Regions from separate parts of the Paenibacillus sp. 2KB_22 genome, predicted to be linked through region 2. Evidence: riboswitches for the same ligand, from Rfam matches in the RefSeq annotation. Region 2 holds a riboswitch; each other region holds the start of a gene.
What was found. A riboswitch is a leader RNA that binds a small molecule or an ion and turns the genes downstream of it on or off. The one in region 2 is predicted to bind S-adenosylmethionine.
Positions count from the first base shown of each region.

Region 1: linked by a shared signal. The riboswitch ahead of AB4111_RS23580 (methionine ABC transporter ATP-binding protein) and the one ahead of mmuP (S-methylmethionine permease) in region 2 are both predicted to bind S-adenosylmethionine.
Region 3: linked by a shared signal. The riboswitch ahead of metA (homoserine O-acetyltransferase MetA) and the one ahead of mmuP (S-methylmethionine permease) in region 2 are both predicted to bind S-adenosylmethionine.

Region 1 is NZ_JBFRHG010000004.1:268,481-273,643, forward strand. It holds gene AB4111_RS23570 (MetQ/NlpA family ABC transporter substrate-binding protein) at 1-675, opposite strand, end outside; gene AB4111_RS23575 (methionine ABC transporter permease) at 751-1,410, opposite strand; gene AB4111_RS23580 (methionine ABC transporter ATP-binding protein) at 1,411-2,445, opposite strand; SAM riboswitch class I at 2,571-2,712, opposite strand; gene AB4111_RS23585 (Cthe_2314 family HEPN domain-containing protein) at 2,851-3,567, opposite strand; gene AB4111_RS23590 (COX15/CtaA family protein) at 3,761-4,699, opposite strand.
Region 2 is NZ_JBFRHG010000007.1:184,020-189,182, forward strand. It holds gene mmuM (homocysteine S-methyltransferase) at 1-265, opposite strand, end outside; gene mmuP (S-methylmethionine permease) at 243-1,655, opposite strand; SAM riboswitch class I at 1,747-1,849, opposite strand; gene AB4111_RS27340 (Ger(x)C family spore germination protein) at 1,920-3,122, opposite strand; gene AB4111_RS27345 (GerAB/ArcD/ProY family transporter) at 3,119-4,219, opposite strand; gene AB4111_RS27350 (spore germination protein) at 4,260-5,163, opposite strand, start outside.
Region 3 is NZ_JBFRHG010000001.1:1,770,396-1,775,558, forward strand. It holds gene AB4111_RS07580 (trans-sulfuration enzyme family protein) at 1-202, opposite strand, end outside; gene AB4111_RS07585 (PLP-dependent transferase) at 199-1,386, opposite strand; gene metA (homoserine O-acetyltransferase MetA) at 1,411-2,328, opposite strand; SAM riboswitch class I at 2,564-2,687, opposite strand; gene corA (magnesium/cobalt transporter CorA) at 3,139-4,074, shown strand; gene AB4111_RS07600 (HRDC domain-containing protein) at 4,147-5,148, opposite strand.

The sequences.
Region 1 (5,163 bases), on a different contig from region 2:
CAGCAAAGCATCATTCGCCGGATTCAGGTTCGCTTCAAGCGCATAGTTAGCGTTGATGAATACCAGATCCGCTTCATCCAATTGACGAGGCATCATGGCCGCATCCAGCTCGATGATATCCAGGTTCTTCGGATTGGCTGTGATATCTTGAATCGTAGAAGTGATATTCGTGTTATCTTTCAGCGTAATGATGCCTTCTTTGGCGAGCAACAACAGAGCACGTCCCCCATTGGATGGGTCATTTGGAATTGCTACTTTTGCGCCGTCAGCCAATTCATCCAAAGACTTAATCTTTTTGGAGTATCCGCCAAAAGGTTCAACATGAACAGGAGTTACAGCAACGAGGTTGAATCCACGTTCTTTATTCTCTGTGTCCAAGTACGGCTGATGCTGGAAGAAGTTTGCATCCAATTTTTTATCAGCAAGTTGCTGGTTGGGTTGTACATAGTCATTGAACGTAACGACTTGCAAACGAATACCTTGTGCTTCCAGCTCAGGCTTGATGCTTTCCAGAATCTCTGCGTGTGGTGTAGGTGAAGCTCCCACTTTCAATTCAACCGTGCGTGGTGCACCTGCTGAATTGTCTGCGCCGCTATCGGCGTCCTTGTTGTTACCGCAAGCTACGAGAACCGCAATCAGCATAAGACTAAGTAGAGCGAAAGACCATTTTTTCATGTGTAAAACCCCTTCTCTCATCATTTTTTTAATGTTGCGTTCGAATAAATGCATAGCCATCATGTTATCTATGTGTTATTTCCTGGTGAAAAATGTAACCAAGCGATCTCCAGCCATCTGGAGAATTTGCACGAGAATAATCATCGACACTACGGATATGATCATGATTTCATTTTGATAACGGAAGTATCCGTAGTTAATAGCCAGTGTTCCCAGTCCTCCACCACCAACCATGCCCGCCATGGCCGTATAGGAGACAAGCGTAACAATAGTGATCGTAATTCCGGCAAGCAGACCAGGTAACGCCTCAGGCAGCAACACCCGTCTTACAATCTGTCCGGTGGATGCCCCCATCGACTGCGCCGCTTCAATTACCCCCCGGTCAACTTCTCGCAACGTCGTCTCCACCAATCGAGCAAAGTAAGGAGCTGCTGAAATAACCAAAGGAGGTATTACGCCGAGAACCCCCGTAGCTGTACCGACAAGTATACGAGTGAATGGAATAAGAGCAACAATCAATATGATAAATGGTACCGAGCGTAAAATATTAACAACCAGAGATAGTATAGTGTAGACTGTCCGTGACTTAATTGAAGCAGATCGGGCTGTCATGAACAGCAGAACTCCGAGTGGTAAACCCAAGATAACGGTGAACAGGCCTGATACACCCAAAATTTGCAGTGTCTCTATGGAAGCTTTACCAACCTCTTCCCAACGTACGGTTGAAAAATCCATCTAACGTAGCACCTCCACATCAAGTCCCTCAGCGGTTAATTCGGATATCGTCCGATCAATCGCATAGGAATCACCTTCGAACCGAACGGTCAGTTGTCCATAAGGAACCTGTTTAATCGTAGAGATCGTTCCTTGCAGGATGGCAAAATCCACACCCGTCTTGCGAACCGTTCTGGATAAAATCGCTTCATACGTTTTGTTCCCCAGAAAGGATATCTTCACAAGTTTGGAAGCAACCCCTGTCTGCAGTTCAACGCCTGCATTCGCCAGAGCGGTCTCTTCCAGAGCCAGTCCAGCTTCATGGTCACGCATCATGAAGTCCCGCGTAATCGCATGTTGCGGCTTCAGGAACACTTCTGTTACAGGTCCCTGTTCCACAATGCCGCCTTGATGAATGACAGCTACCTTGTCACAGATGTTCTGAATGACATGCATCTCATGTGTAATCAGCACAATCGTAAGGTTGTACTTTTCGTTAATGTCGAGCAATAACTTCAGAATTGAATTTGTCGTCTGCGGATCAAGTGCTGAAGTAGCCTCATCACAGAGAAGTACATTCGGATCACTCGCAAGTGCTCTCGCAATCCCCACACGTTGTTTCTGTCCACCTGATAATTGAGCTGGATATTTGTTGCTATGGTTCTCCAGACCAACGAGATTGAGCATTTCCTTCACTTTGCGATCGATGGCATCCTTGGGTGTATTCACAAGCTTTAGTGGAAAAGCCACATTATCATATACCGTTGCCGAAGATAACAGATTAAAGTGTTGAAAAATCATTCCGATCTTGCGTCTCTGTTGCTGCAATTCGGTTTTGCTCAGTTCAGTCAGATTGATCCCGTCAACCCATACTTCACCCTCCGTAGGCCGCTCCAGCAAATTAATACAGCGAATCAGTGTACTTTTACCCGCTCCGGAATGGCCAATCACGCCGTAGATTTCACCCTTTTGGATGTTCAAATTCAGCTCGGATAACGCTGTTGTAGACTTTTTGCCTTTGCCGTACGTTTTCGTTAAACCTTTTAATTCAATCAATCGCACTTGCCCCTTTCCAACCACCTACATGTATCTTTACCCGATCTAAAGGAAAACTCCCCTTAAAGTACAAAAAAGAGCCCTTTGCAGAAACAAAGAGGGCTCTTCACGTGAAAGAATATACCTTCTCATCTGCCAAAATCGTGCCTTGCACCATTTTGTAGGAATTAGCACCTAACATCTATAACGAATGATACATGTATCATGTCATTACAAATCGGTTGCCGGGCTTCATCGGGCCTGTCCCTCCGCCGCTCTCGATAAGAAATATGTTGTTGTAGGATTTTATAAGTTCATGTAGTTCATGCTTTATAATGTGAATGTAACTTTTGAGAAATATCAGTTCATTCTTCGTCATTGTAACACTCTAATTGAAACTCAGTATATTCCAAGTATTCCGATTTGTCAAAGGGAATTATTTCTTTGCCATATTTTATTGATATAACGATAAGAGGCTGTTAACGTTTCACAGACCATATCCACGCCCTGACGCATTTCCTGCACATGCTGATTCAGATCCTCCAACTTTACTTTACCTTGCAAGGTCTGGTGTAACTGCCACAAGTCATCGTGCATTTCTGAGTTCATGTAGTGAATTTCCATATTACGTCGTTTGCGCAGCTTACTCATCGGCTCCCTATATGAGTCCTTGATCTGAATTAATTGCAACGCAAGATCATGATGCTCCCTCGCATAATCGAACTGCCTTAATACCGTAAAATAAGAAAAATGCGCTTTTGTATTTGAAGTATTCAGCTGGAATATTTCATTTAATACGGTGCCGACTTTATCCAGAATGGCAAAGCAGCGAATGAAGCCATCTTTGTAGAAATACACATATCGGGCATACTCGGCTTTTTCAGTCGGCGTCATGTCGTCCGTTGAGCCTGCAACGACTTTTTTGCGAAAATGAGAAGCAGCGAAGCAGCTTTGCTCCAGTTCATCCAATGAGGAGATGAGTCCCTGGGTCCACACATACAGTTTCCGATAGTCATGCGTAGGATCGTGGTCCACATGCATTTGTCGCTGAAATAGCTCAAGTGTAGGCGCCATTGAGTCCATCGCTTCCTTCAATTTACCTTCGTTTATACGCGGTTTTTCCCCCAGCAACGTTCGCAGCATATATAACCTCCTCTTTCCAATTCAACAAGAATTCATCACCGTAACACTTCATCCATTCCGTGTAATTGCTGCTTGCCATAGGTTGCCCTGATCCCCCTGACATCAAACAAAGTCCACCTGTCCAATGATGTACATCACTGGATGGTGGACTTTCATATTAGGCCGAGTACTTTCAAGAGAACTGTATCTGTATCTAGAACCGATTAACCGGTCGATGCAGCTTGTACACCAGGAAACTCATATACGTTAAAACTCCGAACAATATGGCGATATCCAGCATATGAGCAAGAGCTACGAACATGTATACTTCCGGACGGTTCATTGTCACCATCATGAAAATACCAATAACTACTTGCATCAGGATGAGAACAACGGATACCACGCCAAGGGTACGCATTTCCTTGTTGTCCGGATGATTACGGTAAGCGAAGTGACCCAGAATTGCAATAACAATGACGAGCGATGCTGCTGCTGCACGATGAGCAAAAGCAACCGCTACCCCACCCGAAAGCTCAGGAATAATCTGCCCGTTACAGAGCGGAAATCCGGAACATCCGCCAGCAGAATTCGTGTGGCTCACAAATGCACCCGTGTATACCACGAGATATGTGTAAATGGTGGAGAACCAGACCAGATTCCTGAATTTTTTGCTCACCCGAGGGTATTTATTCAGACGCTCCAATCCGCCATCTTTTGCCTCCTGCCTTATGCCCAGCGCCATCATTAGGGAACTGGCAAAAGCAATCAGTGCAAAGCCGAAATGCAGTGCCATGACTGCTGAAGATTGGGAGAAGACGACGGCAAAAGCCCCCATGATTCCCTGGACGATAACAAATACCAGGGTTAAGAAAGAAAACAATTGCAGGTCACGGCGTGACTTGCCGAACAGCAGAAAAGCAACAAACGAGGCAATGGACAACAATCCAGCCAGTGCGCTTACAGCGCGATGGGAATATTCAATAAGTGAAGCCACAGTATGTGCCGGAACGAGTTTTCCGTTACATAGAGGCCATTCCGTTCCGCAGCCAAGGCCCGATTCCGTTTTGGTTACGATGCCTCCACCAAAAGTGGCCAGAAACATGACAAGACAGGTTAATACGGTTAACCATTTAAACAAAGTTAAGTGTTTCAAATTTTTCTCACCCGCTGTTGGTTTAAGATGGCGAAGAATATCCTTCGCTTGTTTCGGTACTTTGACACTTATTTCACAACTAAATTCATTATACCGGATAAAATGTTCATTGACGTCGCGCTTTGTGACAAAATGTTAACGTCTGGTGAAAAAATGACCCGTAGGTCATTGGGGTATTGGGGGATAGCCAGTTGAATGGTGTCTTAAACAGAGTTCAGAACACACAAACGCCATTTCCCTATTTCAAGAGAAATGGCGTTCTTTTTATTATACCCTTTTACAACATGAACCTGTCATACTTTTATATAGGTTCAATGAAACATTTACACAATAACGGAGAGGACAGAAATAGCCTGAAGAAGCGAAGCTAAAAGCTTTCTGAAAGAAAGCTGCATCGGAAGCATATGCTTCGCCTTTATCCCCGGATTTCCCCTTTATAATAGGATCAAAGAAATCTGGGGATA
Region 2 (5,163 bases):
GCTCACCGATTCCTCTCTTGCGGAAGCCATCCACCGTGGCTTGATAACTGGATGTAATCGCACAGTCGGCTCCTGCCCGGAAATAATCCGCATGGACCTGAACAATAACATCCGGATTCTCAAGCAACACACGAGCCGACCATAATGGATCATCCAGATCACATCCATGCTGTTCGAGTTCTGTTGCCAGCGCTCCATCCAGAATCATGACCGGATGTTCACGCAGGATCTGTTCTATGGGGTTAGTCTGTTGTGTTTGCGTCATATACTTGTCCTCTTTTCTTATTCACACGTTCTGTCAGGTAATAAGCTGCGTAACATACTGCGATAAACGGAACCCCACAATACAGCGCAATTCGCTGTGTTGGGTCGAAGGCAATACCTATGCATGAAGCCAGGCATAATATAAATGAAACAATCGGTACCACCGGATACAGTGGTGTGCGGTAGACCAGATTTTTGACCGCGTGTCCTTCCCGGATATACTGTCTGCGGAACATGAACTGGGAAGCACTGATGCTCATCCATACGGCAACGACAGCCAGACCTGAGATGGAGACCAGAGTAATATATACTGTACCTGGGGCAATGATGCTGGACAGCAAAGCCAGTGCACCCCCCACCATACTGATCAGAAGTGCATTCAGCGGTACCCCGCGCTTGGTCAGTTTGGCAAACCAAGGGGAGATCGTCTTTTTATCTGCCAGAGACCAGAGCATTCGTGACGAAGCATACAGACCTGAATTCGCAGCAGAGAGAATCGCCGTCAGAATAACAAAGTTCATAATGTCTGCTGCATAGGGTACACCCACCCGCTCCATTACCGCTACAAACGGACTTTCCAGTACACTGGCATCCGACATGGGCAGCAAAGCCGACAAGATAATAATCGTTCCGATGAAAAAAATAACCAACCGCCACAGCGTGGTATGAATAGCTTTGGGAATCGTCTTTTCCGGATTCTCCGTTTCTCCAGCGGCAATACCGATTAACTCGGTGCCTGAGAATGCAAAGTTAACAGCAAGCATGGTCATCAATATCGCTGTAGCCCCATGAGGGAACCACCCGGATGCTGTAATATTGGAAAGGAATGGAGTCGGTTCAGAATCCGCCATGGGGATGAACCCAAACATAGCTGCACCACCGATAATAATGAAGACTACGATGGTAACTACTTTCACAGATGAGAACCAGAACTCAGATTCTGCGAATAATTTTACCGTTAAAGCATTGAACAAAAAGATCATCAGTGCAAAAAGCGCGCTCCATATCCATACGTTTACCGATGGGAACCAGCGCTGCATCAACAGACCGGCGGCTGTGAATTCGGAGCCAAGCGCAACAGTCCAGGTTAACCAGTACAACCAAGCCACCGTGTAACCTGTTGCTGGTCCGATATATTTAGCTGCATAACTATGAAATGCTCCCGTCTCCGGCATATGAACAGACAGTTCACCAAGACAGAGCATGACCAAATATACTACGATGGCTCCAATCAGGTAGGAAAGAATAGTTCCCAGTGGTCCCGCCTGCTGAATCGTGTAACCCGAGCTCAGGAATAATCCCGTTCCAATGACTCCACCCAGAGAGAGCATGACCACATGCCGTGCCTGCATTTTCCGCTGAAAATGCCCTTTGTCGTTGTTGTTCTCCATACCTGCTGCTCCCTACTTCTTCATCCAGAAAAAACAAAAAAGACCCACTCTTCCTAAAGAGTGCGCCGTTACTGACAAATAAAAACAAACGCTCCTATCTATCAGGCTGTTCACCCGCTGGAATTAGCACAGTATCCTTCAGATCTGTTGCTGAGGTTTCTAAGGGCCAGTCCCTCCACCTCTCTGGATAAGAAAATGATTTTTTATAAATATAGCGATCTATCATGAATGTGTCAACATTTAAATCATAAATGGCACATCTCGCTATTCTGTAGAAGACCCTGGATTGGTGATGGTGGTCTTAACCTCATACGTGATCGGCACGGTGCTAAAAATTTTATCCCAATCATCTTTGACTTTCTTCCATGTTTTTGGATGTTTAATACGCAAGCTATCCCGAAATTCCCCTACATCGACTTTATAGGTATGCTGAAGTTTGGACAATACCTGACGAATCTGTTGTTCGGCCAGCTCAGCAAAATCCTTTTCCAATTCTCTGAGATATTCACCTTTCTCCTCTTCCTCGGGAGCGCGCCAATCCTCCATCAGCCAGCCTTCCGATTCAGTCTTCACATGAAATGAAATATCATTGCCAACCACCTTCGGAATAATTTTCACTTTTTTCTTCTTGATTTCATATACGACGGTGAATCCTTGCTTGTTATGTGTTTTTAAGACACCTCCTTTTTTTTTGGAATTGAGCCATGACAGACCTTCTAGATCTGTTTGACTAAGTTCTCCAATGAATTTGGTTGTTTTTCCATCAAAGATGCTGCCCCCAGAGAACTTGTCCTCTCCATGGGAATACAACACATTCTGAAGCAGAAAGCTGGTACCGGACTGCATTTGAGCGTCTAATTTAGACAGTAATACAGGATCCAAAATTTTGTTGGACAAATACGAATTGTTCGTAATTCCTGTGAGATAAAATGCCGGAATCCGAGACGGGTCCTGTGAAGTCAACACATCTAATGCACGATGATGACTGATCAGCACCAGGCAGTTCGGTCGAATATCATTATCCCGTAGTACAAAATCAAGTAATTGATTCAAACCATATTTTTTGGCAATATCCTTGGAGACGACGATAACTTTCAGATGATGTCCAATGAGGGGCCGATCCCGCCTTAACGCAAACTGACGGAAGATTTGCAACATGGAATCTCCACTGAGCTGTTCATTGGAGTAGGATGTTTTACCGGAAGAAGGCGAACCGGATTGTTGGCTCGATTGACTATTGGTGATGCCTGGAGCAATCTGCACCGTAGCGGTCACATAGTTCTTCTTAGGATATGTTCCTCCCTGTTCAGCGATGTCTTTTTCAAATGCTGTCTCTTTACCGACATCAATTCCAAGACCGACATAGAGACTTAGATCCTCTATTTCCCGACTGCTCCAGCATCCGGATATCAATAACAGAATGCACAAGGCAGAAGCTACACGTAAGAGCATACGAAATGGTGTCATGCATGCTTGCCTCCTTTTTTGCGAATCAGACTTAACAACAGTAGGACCAGAGGTAAAATGGCGAATAGAATCACGGATACATTGCCGAGCATATCCCCAAGTTTAAAGGTATCATCCACCGTTTTAGGCATCATTGCTGTCACATAAATGAACGGAAGCAGACCATACATAATGCCCTTGATTTTTTTGGAACGGAACAAATCACGAATGCCCACCGACGCGCAATAATGTGTAATCGCTGTAGTCGAAAAGATTTGCATAATCCAGATGACCAACAATAAGGATTCGAACCGTTCAAATATCAAACCTTGTATCTCGAAGCTTCTTACCAAATCCAGCGTTGGCCAAGTCCGTGTTTTGATTCCATCAAGGGATAGGCTACCTACAACCATAACAACAGTAATCAAATAGATTGCGGTCGTTATGAATATCCCCCAACTCATTGCCATATTGCTCTTCTTTGGATTTTTCATATAAGCAGTCATGATTAGCATCACCTCATACCCCGTATATGACAATAGAGAAGGCTTCAGTCCTTTGAAAACGGGCATAAGCCCCTCCCCGAGCACCGGTCTTAGATTCCCAATCTCAAATAGCTGATTACTCAGCAGAATTTCAATCACAAAGATAATGATTGTAATCGGCAGAATAATCTCGAACACACGTACAATGACACCAAGCCCACCTGAGATCATATATATACCGATCCACATGAAGACCATAATAATCGCCCATGTGGGGGTGCGTTCAAGCAGATACATCCCTGTTACTTCAGCCATGACTCTAATTTCGAATGCGGCAATCACCATAAAGTACATAATCATGGCAAATCCCAATATGTAAGCAATCCAGCTCCCCGTAATTTCACGGGTGAACTGGAATACCGTTTTCCCTGGAAATCTGCGACATAAGGTTACCAGTACAATTCCGACACCTGCAATAATCAGTCCCGACAGAATAATGGATATCCAGACATCCGGTGTTCCGACAGCCTTACTGGTCGTTCGAGGTAACGTCAAGATCCCGGCACCAAGCATGTAATTGACAATAATGACAACGGCCTGTGTCGTGGTTATCTTTTGTGGGGAGCCATTCACTTCATTTCACCTCCAGACCTCTTGTCCATAAGAATTCAAATTATTCTTTTCGATCCTTGTCGATTGGTTTATTCATATCGGGACGCATTCTCATCATGTTTAACGGAGCACGTATAACGAAATCCTTCCAGTCATTCATATGATAAGGAACCGCTGGTGCAACATAAGGTACGCCGAAACTGGAGAGTCGTGCCAGATGCGTGCATACAAGCAGAAAAAACATAACCACACCATAAAGACCAAGAATAGCTGCACTAAACATCGCGGCAAATCGTAGAATTCGCAGCGTTAACCCTGCACTATAGACAGGAATCGTAAAGGAAGAGATCGCTGTAACCGCAACGACAATAACCAGGAATTGGCTTATGATTCCTGCTTGTACTGCTGCTTGCCCAATAATCAGACCTCCAACGATACCCATCGCAGGCGCAATCGGTTTAGGCAGCCGTATCCCTGCCTCTCTCAGAATTTCAATGGAAATTTCCATGATCAGTACTTCAATGATCGAAGGAAACGGTACTCCTGTCCGCGTTTCAATAATCGTCAGAACCAGCTTGGTCGGGATAAGACCAGGGTGGAACGAAATAAACGAAATATAGAGTGCAGGAGCGAGCAATGCCAGCATCGCAGCTACAAAACGCAGCATGCGCAAAAAGGTTCCTGGAATCCAGCGTTCATAATAATCTTCGGGAGATTGGAGCAACATGCTAAAGGTCACGGGTACAACGAGCACAAATGGCGTCCCATCCAACAGAATAGCCACCCGACCTTCCAGCAAAGCACCGATTACCCGGTCAGGCCTTTCCGTATTTAGTACCTGCTGAAAAGGACTTAGGGTACTGTCTTCAATGAGCTGCTCCACATAACCAGATTCCAGCATCGAATCCATATCCATCTCTTCGATTCGCTTGCAGACCTCCGTTACGAGTTTGGGATCTGCAATA
Region 3 (5,163 bases), on a different contig from region 2:
CTTCCAAAGCCTGACGTGTCGGATTACCCGAACGACTGTAATCATGTTGAGGCGGATTGAAGATATCAAAATGATGGAAGGTAGAGGCTTGATAGATTGGTACACTGGAGGCTCCAGTTGTTTTGTCGATTTCATCACCAAAATGAAGCAATTTGGTATCAAATTTTAATTCAGAATTCTGCTTGTTGTTGGACTCACTCATGAGTGCACGCCTCCTTCGACTTCCTGTTGTGCAGCTGTCAGAGCATTGCCAAGATCTGCAATCAGATCATCTGCATGTTCAATGCCTACGGAGAACCGGAGCAGTCGGTCATCCACACCTACGGCATCACGAATTTCAAGCGGAATATCCGCATGCGTTTGTACCGCTGGGTAGGTCATGAGTGATTCCACTCCACCGAGACTTTCGGCAAAAGCAATCAGTTTGATATGACGTAGCAATGGTTCAACGTAACGTGCATCCTTCACTTTAAAAGAGAAGATACCTGTGTTACCGGTGGATTGTTTATTCTGCACCTCATACCCCGGATGATCGGACAGGCCTGGATGATACACTTCACCCACCGCTGGATGCTCAAGCAAGTATTTCGCAATGGTAAGCGCATTGTATTCATGACGCTCCATGCGAAGAGCCAGCGTTTTCATACCTTTCATCAACTGGTAAGAGTCACTTGGAGACAATACGGCTCCAATGGAATTATGCAGGAACGCCATCTCTGCAGATAATGCCTCACCCTTGGTTATAATTAGTCCGGCCAGCACATCATTGTGTCCGCCCAGATATTTGGTAGCGCTATGAATGATGATATCGGCACCCAGTTCAATCGGACGTTGGAAAAATGGAGTCAACAACGTGTTGTCAACAATGGTCAACAGGTTGTAACTTTTCGCCCAGGAAGCAACGGCTTCCACATCTGTGATCATCATCAGTGGATTGGTTGGTGTCTCAATGAATACAGCTTTGGTATTCGGCTGACGAACCTTCTCCAGTGCTGCAAGGTCATTCGTGTCCACATAACTTGCGGTTACACCGAAACGGGACAAGATGCGTTCAAGCAGACGATAGGTTCCGCCATACAGATCCAGCGATACAATCAGATGATCGCCTTGACCAAACATGGCAAAAATCGTTTGCAGGGCGGCCATACCCGAGCTACAGGCAAACCCTGCATCACCGGACTCCAGCGCTGCAGCCGCTTCTTCCAACACTTTACGGGTTGGATTAGTTGTACGAATATAATCAAACCCCGTGCTTTGTCCAAGCTTCGGGTGACGAAACGCAGTGGATTGATAGATCGGAAAGTTAATGGCGCCTGTTACCGGTTCATTGATGGATCCAATTTGTGCTAAGCGGCTTTCGATTTTCAACTTGTTGTTGTCTTCCATTGCTGCATCCTCCTGTAATCTCGATTAGATTTGCGGGCCAATATCGTAAGGTGTTTCTTGATACACATAGTAATTGAGCCAGTTAGAGAATAATAAGTTGGCATGAGCGCGCCAAGTGGCGGGTGGCACACGTGAAGGATCGTCATTCGGATAATAATGTCTAGGCAATGCGATATCCAACCCTTTAGCTGCATCCCGATCATACTCCCACTTTAATGAGAACGGGTCATACTCGGCATGTCCTGTGGCAAAAATTTGTTTGCCATCTTTGGTAGCAACCAGGAAGATACCCGCTTCCTCGGATTCAGCCAAAATCTCTAAATTCTCATTCTTTTCAATATCTTCGCGTCTCACTTCCGTATGACGGGAATGTGGAACGTTGAATACTTCATCGAATCCACGCAACAACGGAACATGTGGTTTATTGATGGTATGTGGGAAAACGCCGAAACACTTTTCATCAAGTGCAACCTTGGGTACGTTAAAATGATGGTATAAACCTGCCTGGGAAGCCCAACATATGTGGAGGGTTGAAGTCACATTGGTTTTGGTCCATTCGAAGATCTCCTGGATTTCATTCCAATAGTTCACGTCTTCGAAATCCATCTGTTCCACCGGGGCACCCGTAATAATCATGCCATCGAAACGGCGGTGCTCAATTTCATCGAAGGTTTTATAGAACAGATCCAAATACTCCTGCGACGTATTCTTCGACGTATGGGATTTGGGATGTACGAGAACAACATCCACCTGAATAGGCGTGTTTCCCACCAGACGAAGCAATTGTGTTTCGGTCGTTTCCTTTGTGGGCATCAGGTTTAATATAGCGATACGGAGTGGACGAATATCCTGCTGGTATGCAGAAGTTTCATCCATGACGAAGATATTCTCTCCTTCAAGTACTTCTTTTGCTGGTAGAGTATCCGGAATTTTGATTGGCATGGTAAGTCTAACTCCTCCTTGTGCATAGATAGATGCAGCCGCCACTGGCTTGATGTCTTCACATCAATACAGTGATTGACTGCCTTGAGCTTGTAAAAACATTGAATTGCTCTTTCATCCAACGTTACAAACAACCTCAAGTTCCTTAGCGAAAATCACTGCTGAGAAGTCGGGGCATATGACAAAGACCTTCCTCGGATTTCGAGAAAGGTCATATGTAAATAGATATGCGCCTCTCTCATCTCTCAGTTACAACAGTGCCACTTGACACTTGGTCGCTGCAAGAATTAGCACCGTGCGGTATACCGCCGGTTGCCGGGTTTCATCGGGCCAGTCCCTCCACCTACTCTTGATAAGATTTCGCTGTATTAGATTGTAATTTAATATGGTTCACCGTCTACTTTATTACATTAATGCCCTCACGTCAAGTTGCAGTTCTCTGTCTGCGGTCCAAATCGGAACCGTTCATCATCCGTTGTCATACACTGCCTCAGGGCGCGAAATAGACACATTTTTGCGCTTGAAAGCACCTTGTACCAGCGGTATACTAAACAAGGTGTTATAAACCCTTATGTGAGAGGTGACATATTAAATGGATGGCGACCCGAGGCCTGACTGGCAGCCGAATTCCGATAAACTGCATAGAGAATTGACATCAGCATGCCGGCAGCGGGACGTGACTTCCGTTTGATTATATAGTGAACGCAGCCCTGATCTCCAGGCTCCGCTGCCGACCGGCTGATTTGTTCTTTTTGCGCCCATAATGATAATATCCGCCAAGTTGGCGGGTGCAGAAGGAGTAGATTAACGATGAAAATCCGGTTGGTAAACAACGGTGTATTTATTCCGGTGGACGATATTCAGCAGGCGCTGACTCCACCAGCGGAAGGATTCTACTGGATCGATGCAGATGTAGACGATTTGGCGGTACTTCAGCCGCTGTTCTTGATGCATGATCTGGCTGTGGAAGACTGTCTTAGTGACGAAGAACAACGTCCGAAGATTGAAATTTATGAGAACCATTATTTTATTGTGATTAATAGCATCCGTTTCGATGATGAAGAGATATTTCTGCGTGCGGTGAACTTGTTCCTCGGCAGACATTTCATTATTAGTGTTACGAAGCAAAAGGTCAGCGAATTGCGTACACTGAAACCAATCCTGTGGGAACAGGAAATCAGTACACCGGATCGTCTGTTGTATTTGCTCGTTGACTTGATTGTTGATAATTATTTCACCGTAGGTGACCGAATTGAAGCACGGATCGAGAAGCTTGAGGAAGACATTCTGATGCACACCAAAAAGTCACATCTGAATGAAATCATCGGGCTGCGCAGTGAGATTCTGTGGCTGAAAAAAGTCCTTGGACCTCAGAAAGAGGTCATCAACACCCTGAACAAAAAAGATCTGCGTCTCATCGATGATCAACTGCAAAAGTATTTCAGTGACATCTATGAGAATGCCGTAAAAATATCGGAAACCTTTGAGACTTATCGCGACCTGATGGGCAACTTGCGAGAAGCCTACCAATCCAGTATAGCAAACCGGGCGAATGAGATCATGCGTGTATTTACCGCCATTACCACGGTCTTCATGCCGCTGACGGTTATTACCGGTATATACGGCATGAACTTTACGAATATGCCTGAGCTTAACTGGAAATACAGCTATTTTGTTGTGATTGGCCTGATGGTTACACTGGGCCTGAGCATGTTCTTCATTTTCCGCAAAAAAGACTGGGTATGAACTCGTATGAAATAACAAAGACGACGCGCTCCTCTTGGAGAAACGCCTCGTCTTTTTTTTCATTTCCGAAGCTTAACCAACTTGCTTCTCTGTCTCTGCGTGCCGACGAAAGCGGATCCGAATCATGCGCAGTCTTTCATAGACCTGCTCCAGACTTCCTCCGTCGGGCTTCTCTCCTCCATACACCTTATGTAATACTGGCTTCAGAAACGTATCTCCCAGCTCCTCATAAGCACTCCATACAGCCTCTTGTTCGTTCTCTGGCATCACTGCAAGCTCCACATCAAGAAGGCAATCGGTGTCATAACCTTCGTGATCCAGTGCCTCCAACAGCTCAATTAACTCGCGTCGGGATAATCCGGATCGATTAACAATTTCCTCTAACGTATACCCTTCCTTCATGCCTTCAAGCACCTGCTTGCGCGTGGTGAACTTATCAAGTTCCTGTTTGTACTTCTGCTCTCTCTGCTTGTATAACCAGCTCTCATACTCTTCTTCCTTCAGTGCCGTGTATACCCAGTCCAGCGGAAATGTCGTTGAACGCTCCAACCCGTTCGTAATCTCCATCCATTCCGCACCATAGTCAGTCGCTTTGCTCTCCCCTACGCCAGGCAGTTGCATCAGTTCATCCATCGATTGCGGAACAAAGGCACTGATCAAACGCAGCAGACGATTCGTTGCAATAAAATACGGTGCCTTCCGGTCAGATACGGCTCTCTTCCTACGCCATGTGCAGAGATCCGTATATAACTGTTCATTGCCGTATAGCTCACTGTAACAATGGAGCCGCTGTCCACCATAACTCCGTGACTTCAGATCATCATTCTCATGAAATAACCCCTGCAACTGCGGTCGGTACCCCTCACTCATCTGTATGGCAAGCTGATGACGGTAAATATGAAGCAGCTCCTCCCAAGAAGCCCCTTCATACCAGATGCTGTCCTCACGCTCTCCTTCCTCGTAGCGACTCCATCCCAACTGCCAGCTATCTTCCTCTTCCCCAATCCATAGCTGTGCATACTCTGCATTCTGATCTGACATTCTGGACAATCTGTTCATGAAAATGACTTCCATTTTCCGTTCCCTCCC